2 regions of the Micromonospora sp. NPDC050495 genome follow, and region 1 is predicted to be linked to the other one. Evidence: riboswitches for the same ligand, from Rfam matches in the RefSeq annotation. Region 1 holds a riboswitch; the other holds the start of a gene.
What was found. Region 1 has a riboswitch for S-adenosylmethionine ahead of thrC (threonine synthase). Riboswitches for the same ligand answer to the same signal wherever they lie in the genome.
Positions count from the first base shown of each region.

Region 2: another riboswitch for S-adenosylmethionine. It lies ahead of AB0I11_RS18390 (GNAT family protein); the one in region 1 lies ahead of thrC (threonine synthase).

Region 1 covers NZ_JBFAJK010000033.1:43,507-54,979, reverse strand. Annotated here, with positions in the region: gene paaN (phenylacetic acid degradation protein PaaN) at 23-1,696, opposite strand; gene AB0I11_RS25460 (hypothetical protein) at 1,835-4,036, shown strand; gene AB0I11_RS25455 (hypothetical protein) at 4,248-4,601, opposite strand; gene thrC (threonine synthase) at 4,654-5,943, opposite strand; SAM riboswitch class I at 5,956-6,088, opposite strand; gene AB0I11_RS25445 (DMT family transporter) at 6,161-7,123, opposite strand; gene AB0I11_RS25440 (metalloregulator ArsR/SmtB family transcription factor) at 7,213-7,521, shown strand; gene AB0I11_RS25435 (DUF4232 domain-containing protein) at 7,529-8,263, shown strand; gene AB0I11_RS25430 (DoxX family protein) at 8,275-8,724, opposite strand; gene AB0I11_RS25425 (ABC transporter permease subunit) at 8,874-9,788, opposite strand; gene AB0I11_RS25420 (alpha/beta fold hydrolase) at 9,788-11,473, opposite strand, start outside.
Region 2 covers NZ_JBFAJK010000017.1:26,037-37,509, forward strand. Annotated here, with positions in the region: gene AB0I11_RS18360 (gamma-glutamyltransferase family protein) at 1-1,479, opposite strand, end outside; gene AB0I11_RS18365 (oligopeptide/dipeptide ABC transporter ATP-binding protein) at 1,476-2,477, opposite strand; gene AB0I11_RS18370 (ABC transporter ATP-binding protein) at 2,474-3,526, opposite strand; gene AB0I11_RS18375 (ABC transporter permease) at 3,523-4,410, opposite strand; gene AB0I11_RS18380 (ABC transporter permease) at 4,407-5,363, opposite strand; gene AB0I11_RS18385 (ABC transporter substrate-binding protein) at 5,372-6,943, opposite strand; SAM riboswitch class IV at 7,323-7,437, shown strand; gene AB0I11_RS18390 (GNAT family protein) at 7,416-8,075, shown strand; gene nhaA (Na+/H+ antiporter NhaA) at 8,205-10,130, opposite strand; gene AB0I11_RS18400 (OsmC family protein) at 10,175-10,603, opposite strand; gene AB0I11_RS18405 (DUF4011 domain-containing protein) at 11,026-11,473, opposite strand, start outside.

The sequences.
Region 1 (11,473 bases):
CGACCGGGCCCCAACAGCAAGATCAGACGTGCCGACGCGACTGCACGATGCGGAACCGGTTCGCGACGTAGGCGCCGTCGGTGAGGGCGGAGTTCGCCGCGGCGTTCGCCCCCGAGCCGTGGAAGTCGGAGAACGCCGCCGACTGGTTGACGAACACCCCGCCGGTGAGGTTGCAGGACAGGTGCACCCCGGCGTCGATCGCCGCCGCCTCGGCGGCGTCGAGCACCGCCTCGTCGGTCGAGTAGACGGCCGCGGTGAGCGCGCCCTTCTCCCCCACCGTGGCGCGGAGGATCTCCAGGCTCTGCGCGGTGGAGTCGGTGGCGATGGCGAACGAGATCGGCCCGAACCACTCCCGCGAGTAGGTCGCGGTGTCCGCGGCGTCCAGCTTCACCACGGTCGGGGTACGCACCACGGCGTCCGGGTACGACGGGTGCTCGACGGTCCGCGACTCCAGCACCGGCTCGCCGACCTTGGTGACCTCCGCCAGCCGCTCCAGCACGCCGTCGTTGACGATCGCGCCGGTCAGCTCGACGCCCCGGGCCGGGTCGGCGGTGAGCTTGGCGACCGCCCCGGCGATGCCGGCGGCCACCTCGTCGAAGCTCTTGTGCCCCTGATCCGTGGCGATGCCGTCCCGGGGGATGAGCAGGTTCTGCGAGGTAGTGCACATCTGGCCGCTGTACAGGGTGAGCGTGAAGCCCAGGTTGCGGCAGAGCCCGGCGAAGTCGTCGGTGGAGTCGATCACCACCGTGTTCAGCCCGGCCTTCTCGGTGTAGACGGCCGCCTGCCGGGCGTTCTCCTCCAGCCAGTCGCCGTACTCGGTCGAGCCGGTGAAGTCGACGATCCGCACGGCCGGGTGCAGGGCCAGCGTCGAGGCGAGCCGCTCACCCGCCGCCTCCGGCGCGAGCTGCACCAGGTTCGGGTCGAAGCCCGCCTCGGCGAGGACCTGGCGGGCGTAGCGCACGGTGACGGCCAGCGGCAGCACCGCGCGGGGGTGCGGCTTGACGACCACCGGGTTGCCGGTGACCAGCGAGGCGAAGAGCCCCGGGTACGAGTTCCAGGTCGGGAAGGTGTTGCAGCCGATCACCAGGGCCACGCCGCGCGGCACCACGTGGAACGTCTTGGTCATCCGCAGCGGGTCGCCCTTGCCGGCGGCCTTCTCCCAGCCGGCGGTGCCCGGGTGGCGGGTCATCTCCGCGTACGCGTAGGCGATCGCCTCCAGTGCCCGGTCCAGTGCGTGCGCGCCGCCGGCCTGGAAGGCCATCACGAACGCCTGGCCGCTGGTGAACTGCACCGCGTTGGCCAGCTCGAAGATGTTCTTGTGCAGCCGGTCCAGGATCTCCAGGCAGACGCCCACCCGGGCCTGCGGGCCGGCGTCCCGCCAGGCCGGCAGCGCGGCGGTCGCGGCGGACACCAGCTGGTCGGCGCCGGCGTGCGGGTAGCGCACGTTCAGCGCGACGCCGAACGGGCTGATCTCGGTGGCGACGGTCTCCCCGTCCGCCGGCTGGTCGAGCGGGAAGTCAGCGTTCAGGTACGCCTCGAAGGCGGTCCTGCCGTCGGCGGCGGCGGTCTCGCCGTACACCCGGGGACTGGGCGACTCCGGGTAGGCGGACCAGTACCCCCGCTCCGTGATGGCGGTCAGCGCGCGGTTGAGGGTGTCGGCGTGCCTGGCGTACAGGGGGTGCGGGGTCTCCGTCATGCCCGCCATCATGCAACAGCAAGCCACCAGATCAGTAGGGGCGTGTCACAAGTTGGCACCGCCGCCCACCGCTCGGGCGGGGATTGACCGGACCATCCGCGGGTAACCGCGCGGCCGGCGAACGAGGGGCGGCCGCGGGTGGGAATCACCGAGATCCGGGTGCACGGCGTCGCCGACCGCGGGCCGGAGGCGATGCTGGACCGCCCGATCGTGCACCGGGTGGCCGGCGACCGGGACGCCGGTTTCTACCGGGTCAGGCCGGACTTCGGAAGCCCGTGCAACACGGCCGGCGGGACCCTGGAGGCGTACCGCTGGAGCGGCCTCACCGGGGGCACCGCCGCCCGCACGTTCTCCCTGGTCCTGCTCCTGCCCTTCATGCTCGCCAACATCGCCGTCTGGATGCTGCCGCCGGGCCGCCGCACGGGGTTGCTCGGCAAGGCCCTCTGCCGGCTGCTCGCCGCGACCCTCACCGCGATGTTCGTGCTGTCGATCGTGGGGGTGGCCCTGGACCTGATCGCGTGGCAGTGCGCGGAGTACCCGCGGTGCCTGGCGGGCCGCCGGGAGATCTCCTGGCTGGGTGACCTGCTGCCGGGGCAGCGCCTGGCCCTGCTCGCGCTGCTGCCGCTGCTCGCGGTCGCCCTGCTCTGGTGGCTCGGCGGGCGCACCTGGCAACTCCCCGAGGACACCCGCCCGGTGCCGGGGCCGGGGGCGGACCGGCTCGACGCCCCGACCTTCTGGGACAACCGAGCCCTGCTGCTGCGCCTGCGATCCCTGCACGTGACGATCTCCCTGACCTCCCTCGACCTGGCCCTGCTCCTGGCCCTGGCGCCACACGACCGCGGTCTCCCCGGCAACGCGCTGCTCGCCGCGGTGGTCGGCCTGCACGCCGCCGCGCTCGTGCTGCTCTGCCTCCCCCAGCTCGAACGGCCCGCCGCCGCCCGCTGGCCGCGACGGGCGGTCAGGCTCCTCCGCTGGGCCACCCTCGCGCTGACCGCGCTGGCCCTGGCGTACGCGGCGGCCCCCCGCGCGCCGTGGACCGCCCGGGGCGGCCTGCCCGGGTACGACGTGCTGGTCGCGCTCCTGTTCGCCGCCCAGATGGTGCTGCTCCTGGCGCTGGCCGTCCTGGTGCTGGCCCGGCGACCGACCCCGGGCCGGTCGAACCTGCTGGTGACCGCCGCGCCGCTGGTGGTCTCGATCGCGATCGGTCTGGCCGTGTCGTACGACGCCGGGCTGACCTATGGCGTCGCCGAATACCTGGACCGCGGCTCCAGCCCCACGCCGGCCCGCCCGCTGCCGGCCGACGCCCCGCCGCTCTCCCCGCCGGTCGCCTTCCGCTGGGCGGCCATGGGCGTCTCGGCCGCGCTGCTGCTCGCCGCCGGCACCGCCACGCTGGCCGGCCGCTACCGGCGGGCCAGCCGGCGCCGGGCGGCCGAGGAACTGGTCCGGAGCGAGTTCCCGGAGGCGGAGCGGGCCGCGCCGGAGCGGGTGCGTGCGGTCCGGGACCGGATCGTCCGGGCGCGGCTGGCGGACCGGCTCGCCCCGCTGCTCCTGACGGCGTACGCGCTGCTGGCCGCGCTGAGTCTGGGCGCCGCCGGGCTGTCGCTGCTGCATCACGGGCCGGAGGACGTGGCGCACTGGCTGGGCGGGATGCCGCTGGCCCGTCCGGTGATCTTCGCGACCGACCTGGGGAGCCTGTTGATCGGGCTGTTCGCGGTGGTGCTGTTCGGCACCGGGCTGTTCGCGTACCGGTCGCGCGCGATGCGGGTCGTCGGCGTGCTCTGGGAGCTGGCCACCTTCTGGCCGCGCGCCGGGCACCCGCTGGCCGCCCCGTGCTACGCCGAGCGCGCGGTGCCGGACCTCACCCGGCGGATCGCGCACCTCACCGCCGGCGGGAACGCGGTCGTGCTCTCCGGGCAGAGCCACGGCAGCGTGCTGGCCGCGGCGGCGGTCCTCCAGTTGCCGGCGGCCTGCCGGGCCCGGGTGGCGCTGTTGACCTACGGCACCCCGCTCGGCCGGCTCTACAGCCGGGTCTTTCCGGCGTACCTCGGGCCCGCGGTGCTCCGTGAGCTCGGTGACCGGGTGGACTGGCGGTGGATCAACCTGTGGCGGCGTACCGATCCGGTCGGCGGCCCGGTCTTCCCGCCGGAGCTGCCCCGCGACGATCCGGCCGCCGGGGTGGACCGCCGGGTCCGCGACCCGAAGGCGCTGGTCATCCCGGCGGGCGACACGGTGCCGCCGGCGATCGGCCGGCACCGCTTCCAGCCGGACGAGGACCTGCACCGCGCGGTGTGCGACCTGGCCGGCCGGCTGCCGCCACCTGGGGCCGGGCCGACCGGCTGAGGGCCACGGACAGCGACAGGGCCGGCGGAGTTCCGCCGGCCCTGTCGCGAGGTTGGTCGGGAGGGACGTCCGCACAACGCCTCTGGCGTTGGGTCGCAAGAACTTGAAAAGTCTCCGGCGGATGCCCTCCCGCACCGAGCATCTTGCGCCGTCCGGTTCCTGCCGTCAAGTCCTTGAGGGTGGTTTTCTGGCACTCACCGGATACCGCCGGTTACCCACCGCTCTCTCCCGATCCTCCGCTCGGGCCGGTTGCCCTCGGCCGGACAGCCGAGCGAACGGTGCGGAGCCCGGCCCACAACAGGACGGCACCGCCGCCGATCAGCACCGGTTCGAGCGCGAAGCCGGTGGCCAGCCCGCGCCGGTCCGCCAGGGCGCCGAGCAGGCCGAGGGTGAGCGCGAGCGAGAGCGGGTAGAGGTTCGCGATGCCCAACCCGGCCAGGAACAGCGCCCCGACGGCGAGAGCCGCCGCGCCCGCCGGGCTGACCACCCTGGCGCAGTCGCTACGGGACCAGGGCGCCCGTTGCGCCCGGTGGCCCTCGGCCTGACCAGCCCGGCTCCGGATCACCGCTGGCACGTCGTGGTGCGCGACACCACCCGAACCACCGGTTGAGCGACCCCTAGGCGAGCAGGCCGGCGTCGCGGGCGGCCCGCAGCGAGGGCTTGATGCGGTGGGTGGGGCCGACCTGCGGGGCGACCGCGTCGATGGTCTTCAGACCCTCGCCGGTGTTGAAGACCACCGTCTCGGCGGCCGGGTCGAGCCGACCGGACTCCACCAGCTTGCGCAGCACCGCGACGGTGACCCCGCCGGCGGTCTCGGCGAACACCCCGGTGGTGCGGGCCAGCAGCCGGATGCCGGCGCGGATCTCGTCGTCGTCGGCGTACTCCATCCAGCCGCCGCTGCGACGGACCGCCTCCAGCGCGTAGAGGCCCGCCGCCGGGTCGCCGATGTTCAGCGACTTGGCGATGCCGGTGGGCTTGACCGGGGTGATCGTGTCGGTGCCGGCGTGCAGCGCGGTGGCGATCGGGTTGCAGCCGGCCGACTGCGCGCCGAACACCTTCCAGCCGCCGGCCGGCGCCTCGACCAGGCCGATCTCGACCAGCTCGGCGAACGCCTTGTCGATCTTCGTGAGCAGCTCGCCGCTGGCCATCGGGATGACCACCTGGGCCGGGATCCGCCAACCGAGCTGCTCGGCCACCTCGTAGCCGAGGGTCTTGGAGCCCTCGGCGTAGAACGGCCGGACGTTGACGTTGACGAACGCGGTGTCCTCGAACTCGTCGGTCTCCACCAGCTCGCCGCAGAGCCGGTTCACGTCGTCGTACGAGCCGTCGATGGCGACCAGGTCGCCGCCGTAGACGGCGGTGGTGACCACCTTGCCCGACTCCAGGTCGCTGGGGATGAAGACCACCGACGGCGCGCCGGCCCGGGCCGCGTGGGCGGCCACCGAGTTGGCCAGGTTGCCGGTCGAGGCGCAGGCGTACCGGGTGAAGCCGAGCGCCCGGGCGGCGGTCAGCGCCACCGAGACGACCCGGTCCTTGAACGAGTGGGTGGGGTTGGCGCTGTCGTCCTTGACCCAGAGCGGGGCGGTGATGCCCAGCTCGGCGGCGAGGTTCGGGGCGGACACCAGCGGGGTCAGTCCCGGGTCCAGGGTCACCCGGGTGGCCGGGTCCTGGCCGGCCGGGAGCAGGGCGGCGTACCGCCAGAGGTTCTTCGGGCCGGCCTCGATCTGCTCGCGGGTGACGGCGGCCAGCGCGGCGGCGTCGTAGTCGACCTCCAGCGGGCCGAAACACTCGTAGCAGGCGTGCTGCGCGGCCAGCGGGTAGCGCGCGGAACAGGCGCGACAGACCAGGGCGCGGGCCGGGCTGAGGGTGGTGTCGATGCCGGAGACGGCGGGAAGCGTCGACGTCATGTCGAGAAGGTCCTCTCATCTTTCCCCGCATCGCCGGATGCGGCGGGGACGGAATTGGCACCTGCCCGCGGTCGCTCGTCGTCGAGCGCGCGGGTGGTTGCCGGGGCGTCATCGGGCCGTATCCCTCAGCCCCTCTGGATGAGGTATGCAGTTGTGCCGTCGAGTCTATGCGCCGCCGGAGGCCGCGCCACCTGGGGATCCCACGGTGTGGGCCGGCTCAGCGCCCGAACACCGCGACCGGCTCCACCACGGCCGGCCGGTCGACCACGGCGTCCGGCGCCGGGGTCGCCGCGGCGCGGGTACGGGTGGCGAGGTTCGCGGCCACCAGGGCGGCGATGGTCAGCCCGGCGCCGACCAGCTCCACCGGGACCGGCCGGTAGCCACGCAGGATCTGCACCGCGAACGTGGCCACCGGCACCAGGTTCATGAAGAGCGCGGCGTTGGCCGGGCCGAGCCGTCGTACGCCGGTGTTCCAGGCCAGCACCGCGAGGACGGCGCCGACGAGCACCGCGTACCCGAGCTGGGGAGCGACCGCGACGAGGTCGGCGGCGGCCGGCGCGTGCTGGAGCCCGGCGAGGTCGGCGACGGTGCTGGCGGCGAGCATGGCGAGCATGCCGGCGACGGCGGTGAGCGTGGTGTACCGCAGCGCGGACCACTCGGGGAACCGGCTCGCGCCGTGGGTGTAGAACGCCCAGCCGAGCACCGCGCCGATCATGAGCAGCCCGCCCAGGCCGAACTGTCCCAGCCCGTCCAGCCGACCCCGGGTGATCACCAGGCCGACGCCGACCAGGGCGACCAGCGAGAGGCCGAGCAGCGCCGGCCGGGGCCGTACGCCGTCGCGCGCCCAGCGGACCAGCTGGGTGACCAGCGGCACGGTGGCCGCGAAGAGCGCGATCTGCTGCGGGGTGGCGTGGCCGAGGGCGAGGTTCATCAGCGTGTTGAAGCCGGCGAAGCCGAGCGCGCCGAGCAGCGCCACCTCGACTCCGCGTCGCTGGGTGGCCAGGGCGGCGACCCCCTCGCGCGCCAGCAGCAGGGCGAGCAGCACGGCGGTGGCCAGCACGTACCGGGCGGTGGTCAGGTTGAGCGCGTCCACCCGGGTGAGCGCGCTGGCCAGCACGGGGAACATGACTCCCCAGCTGATTACGGCGAAGATCGGCAGGGTGGCGTGACGGGAACGCATCGCAGCTCCTATGTTCGAGTACCGTCGAACCAACGGCCCGACTCTAGGAGCTTGTTTGACGATTGTCGAACATAGGTTACCCTGGTCACATGGAGCTGCACGAACCCGAGCTGCGGGACGTACCGGTGACCGCCGTGCTGGCGGCGCTGGCCGACGACGTCCGGCTGCAGATCGTCCGGGCCCTCGCCGAGGGCGGGGAACACGCCTGCGGCACCTTCGAGTTCGGCGTCTCCAAGGCGACCCGCAGCCATCACCTCAAGGTGCTGCGCGAGGCCGGCCTGACCCGGACCCGGCTCGCCGGCACCAGCCGGTTCGTGCGCCTGCGCCGCGAGGAACTGGACCGCCACTACCCGGGCCTGCTCGACGCGGTCCTCGCCGGGCCCGGCCGGGCGGCCTGATCACCCGATGCGGAGCACGGCGCGCCTGATCGGCGCCCTCACCGGCGTGACGCTGCTGGCCGCCTGCGCCCCGACGCAGGGGCCGGCCGGGAGGCCGCCCGACCGGCTGCCCACGGCGCCGGCGGGTGTCGACCCGCTGGCCACCACACCGCCGCGGCCGGGCGCCCCCACGGCCGACCCGACGCCCGCCGCCGCCTGCTCGCCGGAGGGCATCCTGATCACCGAACTCGGGGTGAGCGCCGCGATGGGGCTCCGGGCGATGGGCCTGGAGCTGGTCAACTGCGGCGACCGGCCGTACGAGCTGAGCGGCTATCCGGCGGTCCGGCTCCGGGATGCCGACGGCGATCCGATCACGGTGCGGATCATCCCGGGCGCGGCCCCGATCACCGCCGGCTTCGACCACCCGCCCACCCGGATCGTGCTGGCCCCCGGCGAGCGGGCCGGCGCCGCGCTGATCTGGCGCAACCTGGTCACCGACCCGACGGTGGTGGCGGCCAACGGCACCGCGCTCGACGTCGCCCCGGTGGCCGGGCGGCCCGCGTACCCGGTTGCCCTGGACGGACCGATCGACCTGGGCAACACCGGCCGGCTGGGGGTCAGCGCGTGGGAGCGCAGGAAGCCGGGCCCGGCCACCGACGCGCCCACGCCGCCCGCCCCGGCGTCGCCCACGACCCCGCCGGTCAACCCGCTGGCGCACCAGAGCCCGGTACGGGAGCGCCCGTACCGGACTCTGGTGCGCTAGCTAGTGGGCGTTCAGACCGGGACCGAGGCCGGCGGGGCCGTGGCGGGCTCGGCCGGGGTGGCCCGGCGGCGGGCCAGCGCCGCGTCCAGCGCCCAGCTTCCCGGGCCGAGCACCGCGACCAGCAGGAACGACCAGCAGAAGAGCGCGGCCAGCTCGCCGCCGTTCTGGATCGGCAGCAACTCGTGCGGCTGGTGCACCGTGAAGTACGCGTACGCCATCGACCCGGAGGCGAGCAGCGCGGCGGGCCGGGTGAACAGGCCGACCAGCACCAGCGCGCCGCAGACGAGCTGGATCAGCGCTGCCCACCAGCCGGGCCAGGTGGCGAACGGGATAGCCGCACCGGAGCCCCGGTTGCCACCGAGGACGCCGAAGATCGACGCGGCGCCGTGACACAGGAAGAGCGCGCCCACCACCACGCGGTACAGGGACAGGACGGGGCCGCTCAGCTGGGCCGGAATCATGTGGAACCTCCTGGGCCGGATATCGGACGGATCCAGGATGGCGATCACACATATCGATGTTAACCGATTTCTTTGCAGGCGGGACAATCTCGTGGGAACGCTCCCATGATATGGGCGAGCAGGCTCCCGCGGGTACCCCGCCGGTCAGCTCAGCTCGTGACGTCCTTGCGGGTGAAGCGCCAGAAGGCCAGGCTCCAGAACAGCGTCGCGTAGACGATCGCCGAGAACACGCCCTTGACCACGTCGTCGGTCTGCATCGGCGTGGACAGCAATCCCAGCCAGGCGCTGCTGTAGTGGGTGGGCAGCAGGTTCCGCAGCCCGCCCAGCGCGGTGATCTGGTCCAGGATGCTGGACAGGATCCAGAGCAGCACCGCGCCACCGACCGCGCCGAGCGCCGCATCGGTGGTCACCGACAGCAGGAATGCCAGCCCGGCCACCACCAGCAGGGCGACCGCGAGATAGCCGAGCACCCCGAGCAGCCGCAGCAACCCGTCGCCCGGGGCCAGCTCGGCCGAGACCTGGCTGCCCAGCGGCTGCCAGCCGTACCGGAGCGTGCCGGCCAGCAGCGCGGTGCCGGCCAGCAACAGCAGGGCCAGCCCGGAGTACGCGAGCGCCACCACCAGCTTCACCGCGAGCAGCCGGGCCCGGGGCACCGGCACGGCCAGCAGGTAGCGCAGGCTGCCCCAGCTCGCCTCACTCGCCACCGTGTCGCCGCAGAACAGCGCCACCACCACGACCAGCAGGAACGACGCGGACACCAGGATCGAGAACAGGGTGAAGTTGAGCCCGCCCGAGGTGGCCAGGTCGGCCAGGCTGGCGAACTCGCCCCGCCCGCCGCCGTCGTCGTCCCCGGCGTCGAACTGGAACGCCACCAGGATGATCAACGGCAGCAGCACCATGAACCCCAGCGCGAGCTGGGTACGCCGGCGCGACGCCTGCCGCCGGAACTCCGCCCCGAACGGCAGCGTGGCCGAGGGCCGGTAGCCGGCCGCCGCACCGCCCACGCCCGGCGCCGCCGTACCGGACGTGCCGCCCGACGACGATGCCACCGACGAACCCGCCATCACCGGTCCCCGCTTCCCCGAGAGTTCTCGCCCACCAGGGCGAGGAACGCGTCCTCCAGGCGGCGCCGGGGCACCACCCGGTCCACCCCGATACCGGCCCGGACCAGTTCGGCCACCACCTCGCTGCGGGCCGTGCCGTTGGTGTCGACCACCAGCCCGCCGTCGCCGTCGGGCAGCACCCGTACGCCGGCCAGCCGGTCGAGCACGCCCCGCGCCGCCTCCGGGTCGCTCACCTCGAACAGCACGCTCGGCGACTCGCCGACGATCTCCTCCACCGGGCCGGCGGCCACGATCCGCCCCTTGTTCACCACCACCGCGTGCGTGCAGGTCTGCTCCACCTCGGCCAGCAGGTGGCTGGAGACCAGCACCGCCCGGCCGTCGGTGGCGTAGCGCTGGAGCACCCGGCGCATCTCGGCGATCTGCGGCGGGTCCAGCCCGTCCGTCGGCTCGTCCAGCACCAGCAGCTCAGGCAGGCCGAGCATGGCCTGGGCGATGGCCAGCCGTTGCCGCATGCCGTGGCTGTACTTCTTCGTCCGCCGGTGCACCGAGTCGCCCAGGCCGGCGATCTCCAGCGCCTCGTCGAAGTGCGCGTCCGCCCACGGCCGCCCGGTCGCCCGCCAGTACGCCTTCAGGTTGTCCAGACCGGACAGGTGCGGCAGGAAGCCCGGCCCCTCGACGAGCGCGCCGATCCGGGACAGCACCGGCGAACCGGGCACCAACCGGTGCCCGAACACGTAGATCTCCCCGGCGGTGGGCTGGGTCAGCCCCATCAGCACCCGCAGCGTGGTGGTCTTGCCCGCGCCGTTCGGCCCGAGCAGGCCGACCACCTGCCCGGGGTGCACCTCGAAGTCCACCTCGGACACCGCGACGAAGCCGTCCGCGTACTCCTTGCGCAGGTTGCGCACGGCGAGCGGGACGCCCGCGTACTCCGGATGGATCGAGGTGTCCTGGCGGCGGTGCCGGCGGCGGGTGAGCAGCACGACCACGACGAGCCCGACCACGATCGCGGCGAGCAGGCCGGCCAGCGCCCAGCGCCAGATCGTGGCGGTGGTGGGGATCGGCGCGGCGTCGACGGTGGGCAGCGTCAGCGGCCCGTCCGCGAGCGCCACGGTGTGCACCGCCGGCTCGGCCGGCGAGGCGTACGCCTGGTCCGACGTCGCCACCACGAGCCGCAGCCGATGCCCGGCCTCGACCCGGCGGACGATCCCCGGCAGGGTGACGGTGACCGGCGTGGCCGCGTCGACGGTGCGCGGCAGGCCGGTCAGGCGCACCGGCGCGACCAGGCCGGACGGCAGCGTGGCCGCGCCCTGCGGGTCGACGTCGTAGAGCTTCACGAACAGCACCGCCTCGCCGGTCGGGGAGGCCGCCTTGATCCGCACGGTGGGCGCACCCACCACGTCGACCGGCTCGTCCAGCGGCGCCGACTCGAAGCGGGCGTGCTGGCCGGGGATGTCACCGGCCACGCCGTCCAGCAGCGAGCCGAGCGCGCCCGCGAACGGCACCGAGGAGATCGCCGCCGGGTTGCCGTTGGGCGGCACGGCGACCGGCTGCGGCGGGCCGGCGAGCGTCACCTCGCGGCGGCCCTGCCCGGTCAGCCCCGGATAGTCGGCGGTACGGAAGCCGGTGGCCACCAGGCCCCGGTCGAGCGCGTCGAACCCGGCGATCCGGGAGAACGTGAACGTGTC
Region 2 (11,473 bases), on a different contig from region 1:
TTGCCACTGGTCCTGCTGGTCGCCCCCGGGCGTGCCGAAGGCCAGGACGGGCTTCCCGTCGCGGTGCACCATGGTCGGGCTCAGCGTGGTACGCGGCCGGCGTCCCGGCGCCAGCGACGAGGCCAGCCCCTCCTCCAACCAGAACATCTGCAGCCGGCTGCCGAGGGGGAAGCCGAGGTCCGGAATGGTGGGCGAGCTCTGCAACCAGCCGCCGCTCGGGGTCGCCGAGATCATGTTGCCCCACCGGTCGACCACGTCGACGTGACAGGTGTCGCCCCGGGTCACCCCGTCCGACTGCACCGTCGGCTCGCCCGTCGTGGGGTCCGCCGGGTCGACCCGGCCGTCGCCGCCGCGCCGCACGTGCGCCGGGAGGCGCGGCTCGGCGCCCTCGGGGCGGCCCGGTCGCAACCGCGCCGACGCGCGTTCCCCGACGAGGCCGGCGCGCTCCCGCGCGTACTCGCCGGAAAGCAGCGCCTTCGCGGGCGCGGGCCCGTCGCCGTACCAGGCCTCCCGGTCGGCGAAGGCGAGTTTGAGGGCTTCGGCCTGGGCGTGGATCCCGGCCGCGGTGGACGGGTCGTACACCGCGGGGTCGTCGAGCGCGTCGAGGATCGCCAGGGTCTGCAACAGCACCGGGCCCTGCCCCCAGAAGCCGGTCTTCGCCACCGTGCAGCCGTGCCAGTCCAGGGTGGCCGGCTCCTCCCAGCTGGCCCGGAACCCGGCCAGGTCCGCGCCGGTGACCAGGCCGGCGTGCGGGCGTCCGCTGGAGTCCTGGAAGGGCTGCCGGCTGAACCGGTCGATCGCCTCGGCGACGAACCCCTCGGCCCAGGCGCGACGCGCGGCCTCGATCTGCGCCTCCCGGTCCGCGCCCGCCGCCCGGCCGGCGTCGACCAGTCGTCGCAGGGTCTGCGCGTACGCCCGGTTGGTGAACAGCTCCCCCGCCGCCGGCGGCCGGCCGCCGCGGAGCCAGAGCTGGGCGGAGGTCGGCCAGTGTTCGGCGAAGAGCGACCGCACGGCGGCCACGGTGTCGCCGACCCGGCCGACCAGCGGGTGGCCCGCGCCGGCGTAGCCGATCGCCGGCTCCAGCACCTCCTCCAGCGAGCAGGTGCCGTGGTCGCGCAGCAGCAGCAGCCAGGCGTCCACGGCGCCGGGGACGGCCGCGGCGAGCGGGCCGGAGCCGGGGATGAGGTCCATCCCGAGGGAGCGGAAGTGCGCGATGGTGGCGCCGGCGGGCGCCGGCCCCTGCCCGCAGAGCACCTTCGGGGTCGGGTCCTGCGCGGTGGCCACGATGGCCGGCACCTCACCGCCGGGCCCGTTCAGGTGCGGCTCGACGACGTGCAGGACGAACCCGGCGGTGACCGCGGCGTCGAAGGCGTTTCCACCGCGCTCGAGGATCCCCATCGCGGACTGGCTGGCCAGCCAGTGCGTCGAGGACACCATCCCGAAGGTTCCCTGCAGGGTCGGCCTGGTGGTGAACGTCATGACAACACCTCACTCTGGTCGGCGGCCCGGACGTCGGGCCGGGTGCCGTCGGGCTGGACCAGGTGGCAGGCGGCCATCCCGCCGCCGAACGCCACCTGGGCGGGCACCTCGGTGGCGCACCGGTCGAAGGCCAGCGTGCACCGGGTACGGAAGCGGCAGCCCGACGGCGGGTCCAGCGCGGACGGCAGGTCGTCGCCGAGCAGCACCGGTTGCCGCTGTCGCTGGCGCACCGGGTCGGCCACCGGCGCGGCCGCCAGCAGCGCCTGGGTGTACGGGTGGGCCGGGCGGGTGAAGATCCGCTCGCGCGGGCCCTGCTCCACCAGTTGGCCGAGGTACATGACGGCGATGTCGTCGGCCAGGTACTCGACCGCGGACAGGTCGTGGGTGATGAAGAGGCAGGCGAACCCGATGTCGCGTTGCAGGTCGGCGAGGAGGTTGAGCACCGAGGCCTGCACCGACACGTCGAGCGCGCTGGTCGGCTCGTCGGCGATGAGCAGCTTCGGCTCGGAGATCAGCGCGCGGGCGATGCTGACCCGCTGGCGTTGCCCGCCGGAGAGTTCGTGCGGATACCGGCGGGCGACCTCGGCCCGCAGCCCCACCCGGCCGAGTTCCTCGGCCACCCGGGCCGCCCGGTCGCGGCGGCTGATCCGCTTACCGGAGAGCCGCAGCGGCTCGGCCACGATCTCGCCGACCAGCATCCGCGGGTCCAGCGAGCCGGCGGGGTCCTGGAAGACGATCGACACGTCGTTGCGGTGCCGGCGCAGCTGCCGCCGGGTCAGCCCGGTGACGTCGGTGCCGGCGATGCGGACCGCACCGGCGGTGGGCTTCTCCAGCCGTACCACGCAGCGGCCCACGGTCGACTTGCCGGAGCCGCTCTCCCCCACCAGCGCGGTGACCCGGCCCTTGGGGATGGTGAGGGACACCCCATCCACGGCCCGTACCGGCCCGAAGTGCATCACCAGGTCCTCGAGTTCGAGGGCGTTCGGTTGCGGCGTCATCCGGTCGCCTCCTGGGGCTGCGTCCGCGGCGCCGGGCACGGATGCCAGCAGGCCGCGAGGTGGTCGGTCACCGCGGTGCCGACCGGGTCGAGCGGGGGCGCGGCCTGCCGGCACCGCTCGTCGGCGGCGGGGCAGCGATCCGCGAAGGTGCAGGCGTCGGGCTGGGCGGACAGCACCGGCACCAGGCCGGGGATCTCCTGCAGCCGCTCGGTGCCGGCGTGCTTGCCCGGCGTCGGCGAGGCCGCCAGCAGCCCGGCGGTGTACCGGTGCCGGGGCTGGGCGAACAGGTCGACGACCGGTGCCCGTTCCACCACCCGCCCGGCGTACATGACGACGACCCGGTCGGCGATGTCGGCGATCACGCCGAGGTCGTGGGTGATCACCAGGATGGTGGTGCCGAGCCGGTCCCGCAGGTCCCGCAGCACCTGCAGGATGCCGGCCTGGACCGTGACGTCCAGGGCGGTGGTGGGTTCGTCGGCGACCAGCACCTTCGGGCCGCAGGCCACCGCCATCGCGATCATCACGCGCTGGCGCATGCCGCCGGAGAGCTGGTGCGGGTAGTTGTCGACGCGGGTCGCGGCGGACGGGATGCCGACGAGCGACAGCAGCTCGACGGCGCGGGCCCGGGCCGCCTTTTTGGACATCCGCTCGTGGACCTGCAGCACCTCCCCGATCTGCCGGCCCACGGTGAGCACCGGGTTCAGCGAGGTCATCGGCTCCTGGAAGATGTACGCGATCTCCTTGCCGCGCACCCGGCGCAGCACCGACTCCCGGGCGCCGACCAGTTCGGCGCCCTCCAGCCGGACGGAGCCGGTGACCCGCGCGCTGTCCGGCAGCAGGCCGGCGATGCTCATCGCGGTGACGCTCTTGCCGCAGCCGGACTCGCCCACCATCCCGACGATCTCGCCGGAGGCGAGGTCCAGGCTGACCCGGTCCACCGCCGAGACCGTCCCGCTCTCGGTGCGGAACGAGACCGACAGGTCGCGTACCGCCAGGACGGGCGAACCGACCGCGGCGGCGGAGGCGGCCGCCCGTTCGACCGTGGTCATCGCCGGTCTCCCTTCGGGTCGAGGGCGTCCCGGAGGGCGTCGCCGAAGACGTTGAACGCCAGCGCCAGGCCCATGATGACGACGCCGGGCAGGACCGCGGCCCAGGGTGCCCGGGCGGCGAACTGCTGGGCGGTGGCCAGCATGGTGCCCAGGCTGGGCGCGGGGGGCTGGATGCCGAGGCCGAGGAAGGAGAGCACCGCCTCGCCCAGGATCGCGGCCGGGATCGCCACGGTGGCCTGCACCAGGATCACCGACGTCGCGTTCGGCAGGATGTGCCGGGCGAGCACCCACAGGTCGCTGGCCCCGTCCACCACGGCCGCGGCGACGAAGTCGAGCGACTTGAGCCGCAGGGTGTCCGAGCGGACCACCCGGATCACGCCGGGGATCTGGGCGATCCCGACGGCCACGGCCGCGTTGGTGAGGCTGGCGCCGCGGATGGCCGCCAACCCCACCGCCATGATCAGGAACGGGAAGGCGAGCAGCAGGTCGGTGAAGCGCGAGATCACCGCGTCCCAGGACCGGAAGTAGCCGGCGGCCAGGCCGAGCGGCACCCCGATGACCAGCGAGGTGGCCACCGCCAGGAACGCCACCTGCAGCGAGGCGCGTGCGCCCAGCATGATCCGGGACAGTACGTCCCGGCCCAGGTCGTCGGTGCCCAGCAGGTGCCCGGGGGTGCCCGGCGGGGAGAACGTGTGGGCGAAATCGGTCTGCTGGACCTCGTGCGGCGCGATCCACGGCGAGAGCAGGGCGACGACGGCCGCGAGCGCGAGCACCACGAAGCTCACCACGGCGAGCGGGTTGCGGCGCAGTCGCCGCAGGACCCGGGCGCGCCGGCTGATGCCGGCGGGAGCGGCGTCCGCCATCGGTACGCTGAGGACGGTCATGCCGGCTCCCCCGTCACCCGGATGCGCGGATCGATGACCGAGTAGAGCAGGTCCACCAGGAAATTGATCACGATGTACGCGGTGGCGGTGAGCAGGACGACCGCCTGGATCACCGGGTAGTCCCGCTGGAACACCGCGTCGATGGTCATCTTGCCGAAGCCGGGCAGCCCGAAGATCTGCTCGGTGACGACGGCGCCGGAGATCAGGCCACCGAGTTGCAGGCCGACGATCGTCACCACCACGATCAGGCTGTTGCGCAGGGCGTGCCGGGTGATGACGGCCCGGGGCCGCAGACCCTTCGCCTTCGCCGTCCGGACGTGGTCGGAGGAGAGCGCCTCCAGCATCGCCGACCGGGTCTGCCGCATGATGATGGCGGCGAGGCCGGTGCCGAGAATGACGGCCGGCAGGACGATGTGGTGCAGGTTGTCCACCGGGTCCTGGAGCAGGGGCACGAAGCCGGAGGCCGGGAAGAGCCCGGCCGCCACGGAGAGGTAGAGGATCGCCAGCAGTCCGAGCCAGAAGTGCGGCACCGACAGGCCGATCAGGGCCAGCCCGTTGGCCAGCCACTCGGCGGGGCGCCCGCGGCGGACCGCCGCGAGCACCCCGGCCCCGACGCCGAGCGCGGCGGCGAGGACGATCGCCAGCAGGGACAGTTCGACGGTGACGGGCAGGGCGGTGCCGAGCATCGAGGAGACCGGTATCCCGGTCCGGATCGACACCCCGAAGTCGCCCTGCACGACGCGCGCCACGTACTGCCCGAACTGGATCGGCAGCGGCTGGTCGAGCCCGTAGTGGTGCCGGATGGCCTCCAGCGCCTCCGGGGACCGGTCCTCGCCGGCGAGGGCGAGGGCCGGGTCCCCGGGCAGCGCCCGCACCCCGAGGAACACCACGACCGTCGACAGCAGCAGCGTCAACGCCGAGTGCCAGGCACGGGTGAGCAGATAGCGAGCCACGACATGACCTACTTGGTGAACCCGGCGAAGGCCGCCCGGATCACGCCGTCCGGGAAGACCTGCAGGCCTTGGATCTTCTGCGAGACGGCGGTCAGGTTCCGCTGCCGGTAGAGGTAGATCAGCGCGTCGTCCTGCTGGAGGATCGCCACCGCCTGCCCGTAGAGCTTCTTGCGCTCCTCGATGTCGTTGGACTGCCGGGCCTGGGTGAGCGCGGTGTCGAGCTGCGGGTTGCTGTAGCCGGAGACGTTCTGGCTGCCGCCGGTGCCGACGAAGTTGGTGATGTTGGCGTCCGGGTCGATCCGCCCGCTCCAGCCCAGTTGCAGCAGCTCGAAGTTGCCGCGGTCCTGCTCGTCGAGGAGCGAGGAGTACTCCACCGGGTTGATCTTCAGGTCGAACCCGCCGTCCTTGACCATGGCCTGCAACGCCTGCGCGAGGCGCAGCGAGTCGGGCGTGTTCGAGATGAGCATGGCCACCGGGTACGGCGTCTGCACGCCGGCCTCGGACAGCAACTGCTTGGCCTTGGCGGGATCGTGCGGGACGCACGTCTGCGCCTGCTCGGACGAGAACGGGCTGGCCGGCGAGATCGGTGAGCAGGCGGGGGCGAAGAGTCCGTTGAAGACGGCCTGGACCAGCGCCTTGCGGTCGAGGGCGTACTCGAAGGCCTGCCGGACCTTGGCGTTCTGCGCGATCGGCCGGTTGATCGGCTTCGGCGGGGTGCCGACGCCGTCGACGTTGCCGATGTTGAAGGTGAGCCCCTGGTAGCCCAGCGACTGGGACTGGAGCACGGTGAGCGAGGAGTCGCCGCGCAACGCGGCGTAGTCCTGGGTGGAGATGCTGTCGGCGACCTGCGCGTCGCCGGAGCGCAGGTTGGCCGCCCGGATGCTCGCGTCGCTGAGGATGTGCCAGGAGATGGCGTCGAAGTTGACCTTGCTGGCGTCGTAGAAGTTCGGGTCGCGGACCACGTCGATGGAGTTCTGCGGCACCCGCTTGGCGAACTTGAACGGGCCGACGCAGACCGGCGCGTTGGCGAAGTTGTCGCCGAGGCTCTGCAGCGCCTTCGGGCTCATGATCATGCCGGCCCGGTCCGCCAGCGCCCCGACCAGCGGCGCGAACGGCTGCTTCAGGTGGATCACGACGGTGTTGGCGTCGGGCGCGTCGACGGTTTCGATGGGACCGAGTTCGCTCTTGCGCGCGGAGCGGGCGTTGGTCAGGTGCCGTTGCAGGGTGGCCTTGACCGCGGCGGAGTCGAACGGCGTCCCGTCCGCGAACCGCGCGCCCTGGCGCAGCGGGATGGTGACCGTCCTGCCGTCGCTGCTGGTGCTCGGCAGGGCGGTGGCCAGCTGCGGTACGACCTGGGCCTGCTCGTTGACGTCGTAGAGCTTCTGGCAGATGGCCTGGAAGACGTAGCGCGAGTAGAGGCTGCGCGACAGCGTCGGGTCCAGCGCGTCGGGCTCCGCGGAGAGGGCGATGACCAGCTTGCCGCCCTTCTTCACGGCGGCCGGGTCGGCCGGCGTACCGAAGTTGTCCTGTCCTGCCGCCTGGTCCTCACCGGACTTGGCGCCGCCCTCGTCGTTCGACACCGGCGAGCACGCTACGACGGTGCAGGCGACGGCGAGCGCCGCCACAGCTGCCCGTAATGGGGAGAGCCTTCGCAGGCTCGGGTCACTGAGGTTCGTCATTGGGAGCTCCTCGAGTGGGCGATTCGGGGAGCGTATGTTGTATACGAACTGCTCCGCAAGACCTCCGGTCTGCGCCAGGACGAGCCCCAGCGGCCGACCACCCGGGCCAGGCGCCGCGCGGCGGGCAGGTTCGCGACGGTCCGGTCGAGGAAGGCGCGGACCTCGCCGGGGTCACGGGTCCGGCGTCCGAACCCGACCGGCCGGCAGCGGCGCTCGCGCACCTGTCAGGCGTGGAAATGTGGATTGCGTCGGCCCCAACACCGTCGCTACCGTGACGCCAGGTCATGAGTGCCAGCGCGAAGCCCCGGCTTGCTGGCCGGCAACCCTCCTACGCGGGTGGGGTGCTCCGGGTGAGGACCCGGCCCGGCACAGGGTGTGCCAGGCAAGTCGCGGACGGAGCACTCCCCTGCCATTCCCCACGAGACTGACCGCGCCGCTGCTCGACGGTGAACGTGTCCGGCTGGAGCCGCTGGAGCACCGGCACGCCGCGGACCTGGCCAGAGCGGCCGAGGAGGACCGGACCTCGTACCGCTTCACGTGGGTGCCCACCGCGGGCGAGGTGAGCGACTACATCGATGCTCAGCTGGCCCGGGCCGCGGCCGGGAGTTTGCTGCCGTACGCGCAGGTGGCCAAGGCGTCCGGACGCGCCGTTGGGGCGACCGCCTACTGGGATCCGCGGCTGTGGCCGGACCGCGACGAGTTGTGCGCGGTCGAGGTCGGTTTCACCTGGCTGGCCGCTTCGGCCCAGGGCAGCGGGCTGAACACCGAGGCCAAGTTCCTGCTGTTCGCCCACGCGTTCGAGCAGTGGCGGGTGGCCCGCGTCGACCTCAAGACCGACGCGCGCAACGCGCGCTCCCGCGCGGCGATCGAGGGGGTGGGCGCGCAGTTCGAGGGCGTGCTGCGCTGCTGGTCGCGGTCCTGGGCGCCGGGTGAGGAGGGCCTGCTCCGGGACTCCGCGATGTACTCCATCCTCGCCTCGGAATGGCCGGCCTGCCGGACCCGCCTGCACACCCGGCTCGCCGAAGGCCGGTGACCTCGGCCGATCCGCCGAACGCGCCAACGCGCCGGCGCTTCCGCGCACGCCTCGACGAGGTCCCGGATCCTCGTGACGCTCCGGTCGCGTCCCGTCCCGGCAGGAGGTCGCACGGCGCGACCTGACGGCCTACCGGCGTGCCGTCACGTCGACGGGACGCGCCTGGTCACCGGTCGCCGGCCCAGCGCGGCCGAGGCGGGCCCGGGCGCGGGCCGTACGAATGGCGGTGGTCAGGGTCGCGATGTCGTAGGCGCCGTGGTGGCGGCGGCCGTTGATGAAGAAGGTCGGGGTGCCGGACACTGCGCTGTGGTCGGCCGAGTCGATGTCGCGGTCGATGCGAGCGGCGTGGGCGTGGCTCGTGAGCTCGTCGTGGAAGCGCTTCTGATCCAGGCCGAGGTCGCCGGCGTATCCGAGCAGATCGGTGAGGCTCAGCTTGTCCTGGTGGTCGAGCAGCAGGTCGTGCATCTGCCAGAACTTGCCCTGGGCGGCCGCCGCTTCGGCGGCCTCCGCGGCGAGCTGGGCGTGCGGGTGCACGTCTGGCAGCGGCAGGTGGCGCCACACGAAACGCAGGTCGGCGTGGCCCAGCAGCTGTCGGACGGCCGGCTCGGCCCTCCCGCAGTACGGGCACTGGAAGTCGCCGTACTGCACCAGCGTCACCGACGCGTCGGCCGGGCCGCGGACGTGGTCCCGCTGCTCGTCAACGTCGGGGATGAGGTCGGTCAGCTCCGTCATGTCGCCGAACAGCGCCCGGATGCGCGTGTCCTTGGGCAACATGTGGGTGACCCGGAACGCGGTCCAGGTCAGCGCCGAGGACACGATCGCGGCGCTGAGCACCCCGACCTTGGCCTCGGCCAGGTGGTCGCCGGTGAAGGCCAGGCCGGCGATCAGCAGCGACACGGTGAAGCTGACGCCGGCGATCGTGCCGCTTCCGAGCACGCCCGCCCAGCCCACGGCCGGACGGATGCGACCGCGTGAGACCCAGGTGAGCCCGGCCGAGGTGCCGATCACGGCGAGCGGCTTGCCGACGACATACGCGAGCAGCACGCCCCAGGTCAGAGGTGAGGTGAACGCCTGGGCCAGGAACGGACCGTCGATGCTGATGCCGGCGTTGGCCAGGCCGAACAGCGGCACGATGAGGTAGCTGGACCAGGGATGGTAGATGCGCTGAAGGCGGTCGTTGGGCGACAGCGTGTTCGCGAGGCCGATCGACGCCGTCCGCGCGAGCGTGGGCGTCGGCTGCTCACGGAACGACCGGAACAGTCCGCTGACCTGCTCGAGCTCGGCGCGTCCCGGAGAGTAGGCGAACGCGGTCAGCCCGATGGCCAGTCCGGCCACCACCGGGTCGACTCCGCTGACCAGAAGCGCGCCCCACATCACGACGGCGACCGGCGCGTACGCCGCGCCACGTCTCACGCCGGCCGCGCGGAGGGCCAGCATGACCGCGAACGCCGCGACGGCCACCACGATGGGCGTCATTCTGATGTCGTCGCTGTAGACGAGGGCGATGACGATGAGTGCGATCAGGTCGTCGACCACGAACACGGTGAGCAGAAAGATCCGGACCTGGTCGGGCACGCCGCGACCGAGCAGTGCCAGCAGGCCCAACGCCAGAGCGGTGTCGGTCGACATGGCCACACCCCAGCCATGCGCGCCCGGCCCACCGTGGTTGATCGCCAGGAAGACCAGCACCGGGATCAGCATGCCGATCACGCCGGCCACGGCGGGCAGCACGAATCGTCGCCGGTCGCGGAGGTCACCCAGGTCGAACTCGCGCCGCGTCTCGAGGCCGACGACCAGGAAGAACAGCGTCATCAAGCCGCTGTTGATCCAGGTGTGCAGGTCGCGGGAGAGCTCGAGGTGCCCGAGGCGTAGGGACAGTGGGGTGCGCCACAGGGCTTCGTAGGAGTTGAGGTCGATGTTGGCCCAGAGCAGTGCGGCGACGATGGCGGTCACGAGCACACCGGCGCTGCCGGACTCGGTCCGCAGAAAGGCTCGCAGCGGTGGCGCCAGAGTGCGCTTCCAGATCGTCCGGCCGCTCATCCTGGTCCCGGTCACACGTCACCTTCCGGCGCGCTGGCCGGGTCGGCCTGGATAACTGATCAAGCCGGGCCGACGAACTCGGTCCGCACGCTCCAGGCGAACTGGATCAGCAGGGTCACCGGGGACTTCTCGGCGATCTCATGCATCACCTTCAGGTCGTCGGGGTCAGGGTCCTCGCTCAACGTGATCGTGCGCTTGAGGTACCGCTCCGCGCCTTCCCGCACGGGCTCGTGGTATTCGATCTCGACGGTGATGTCACCGGCAGTGTCGTACTTGTAGTCGACGTACTGCCGCAGCGTCTGGGCGGTGCACGACGCGAGCGCCATCAACAGGTACTCCGTCGGCGTCGGGCCGTCGCCGAGTGCGCCGTTGTGCGGTTCATCGGCGACGAACGTGAAGCCGTGGCTGGTCATGTCCGTGCGCCGGCGCTCGGTGGCCGGAAGGACAGCTCGGGCAGATGCGATGACACGATCCTGATCGGTTTCCATCGGCCGCGCCTTCCTGTAGATCTTGGTGGTAAGGGGTCCAGGTACGCAGTTCCAGCAGCAGCCGGGCCGCCGTCTGAGCGGGGCTGCGGCCGGGCGTGTCGCCCCGCGATCGAGTACCTCCGCAGGCTAGCCTCTCCCGGACCGAATAGTCCACTTGATCAGTCATCGCCAGAGCCGCTCGGCCCTCGACAACCTTCACCTCGGGGGGTGTTGACCTGCGCAGAATGGCGGTTTAGACCAGGGAGCTCCGGCGGATTCCAGTCGACGTCGAACCCAGGAATGGACTCGCAAGTCCGGCTATCATGCATACCGCTCACGGAGCCCAGGCAGTACCCGTCACGAGCCTTCGCCGCCGCATGCCCGACGGCAGGGGTGTGGCCGGCGAGGGCTTCGTCCCGGCACGGTCACGTCGGTGACTCATGTCAACCCGAGGTCAGACGTCCCTCCTGGTCAACCCGGACTCGGCCGCTGGTCACCGCGATGTGCAAGCCGTACCGGAGCAGCTTGTCGATCTTGTCGGTGCGCCGTCGGTAGCCGAGGCGCTCCAGCCCCGCACGCAGCAGGCGCTCCTCGTCCATGCTCGGCACGCTCTGCAGAACGTCAACGAAGGCGTTGGCGACCTCCTCCGGCGGCACCTCCTCGAAGACCCGGTCGTTGCTCGTCTGGGTGACCCGGTACGCGCGGTACGTCTGCGGGTCCGTCCCGTCGGGCCAGGCGTACCGCCCGACCGTGGGGTGGCCGTACAGCCGACGGGCGTCGACGAGCGCGAGCACGGCGAGGCGCCGGTCCTCCCGGGTCCGCAGGAAGCCGAACCGGGCCAGGGCCAGGCGGGCGAGCCGGTGCTGTTCGACGGGTCCCTCGGCCGCGATG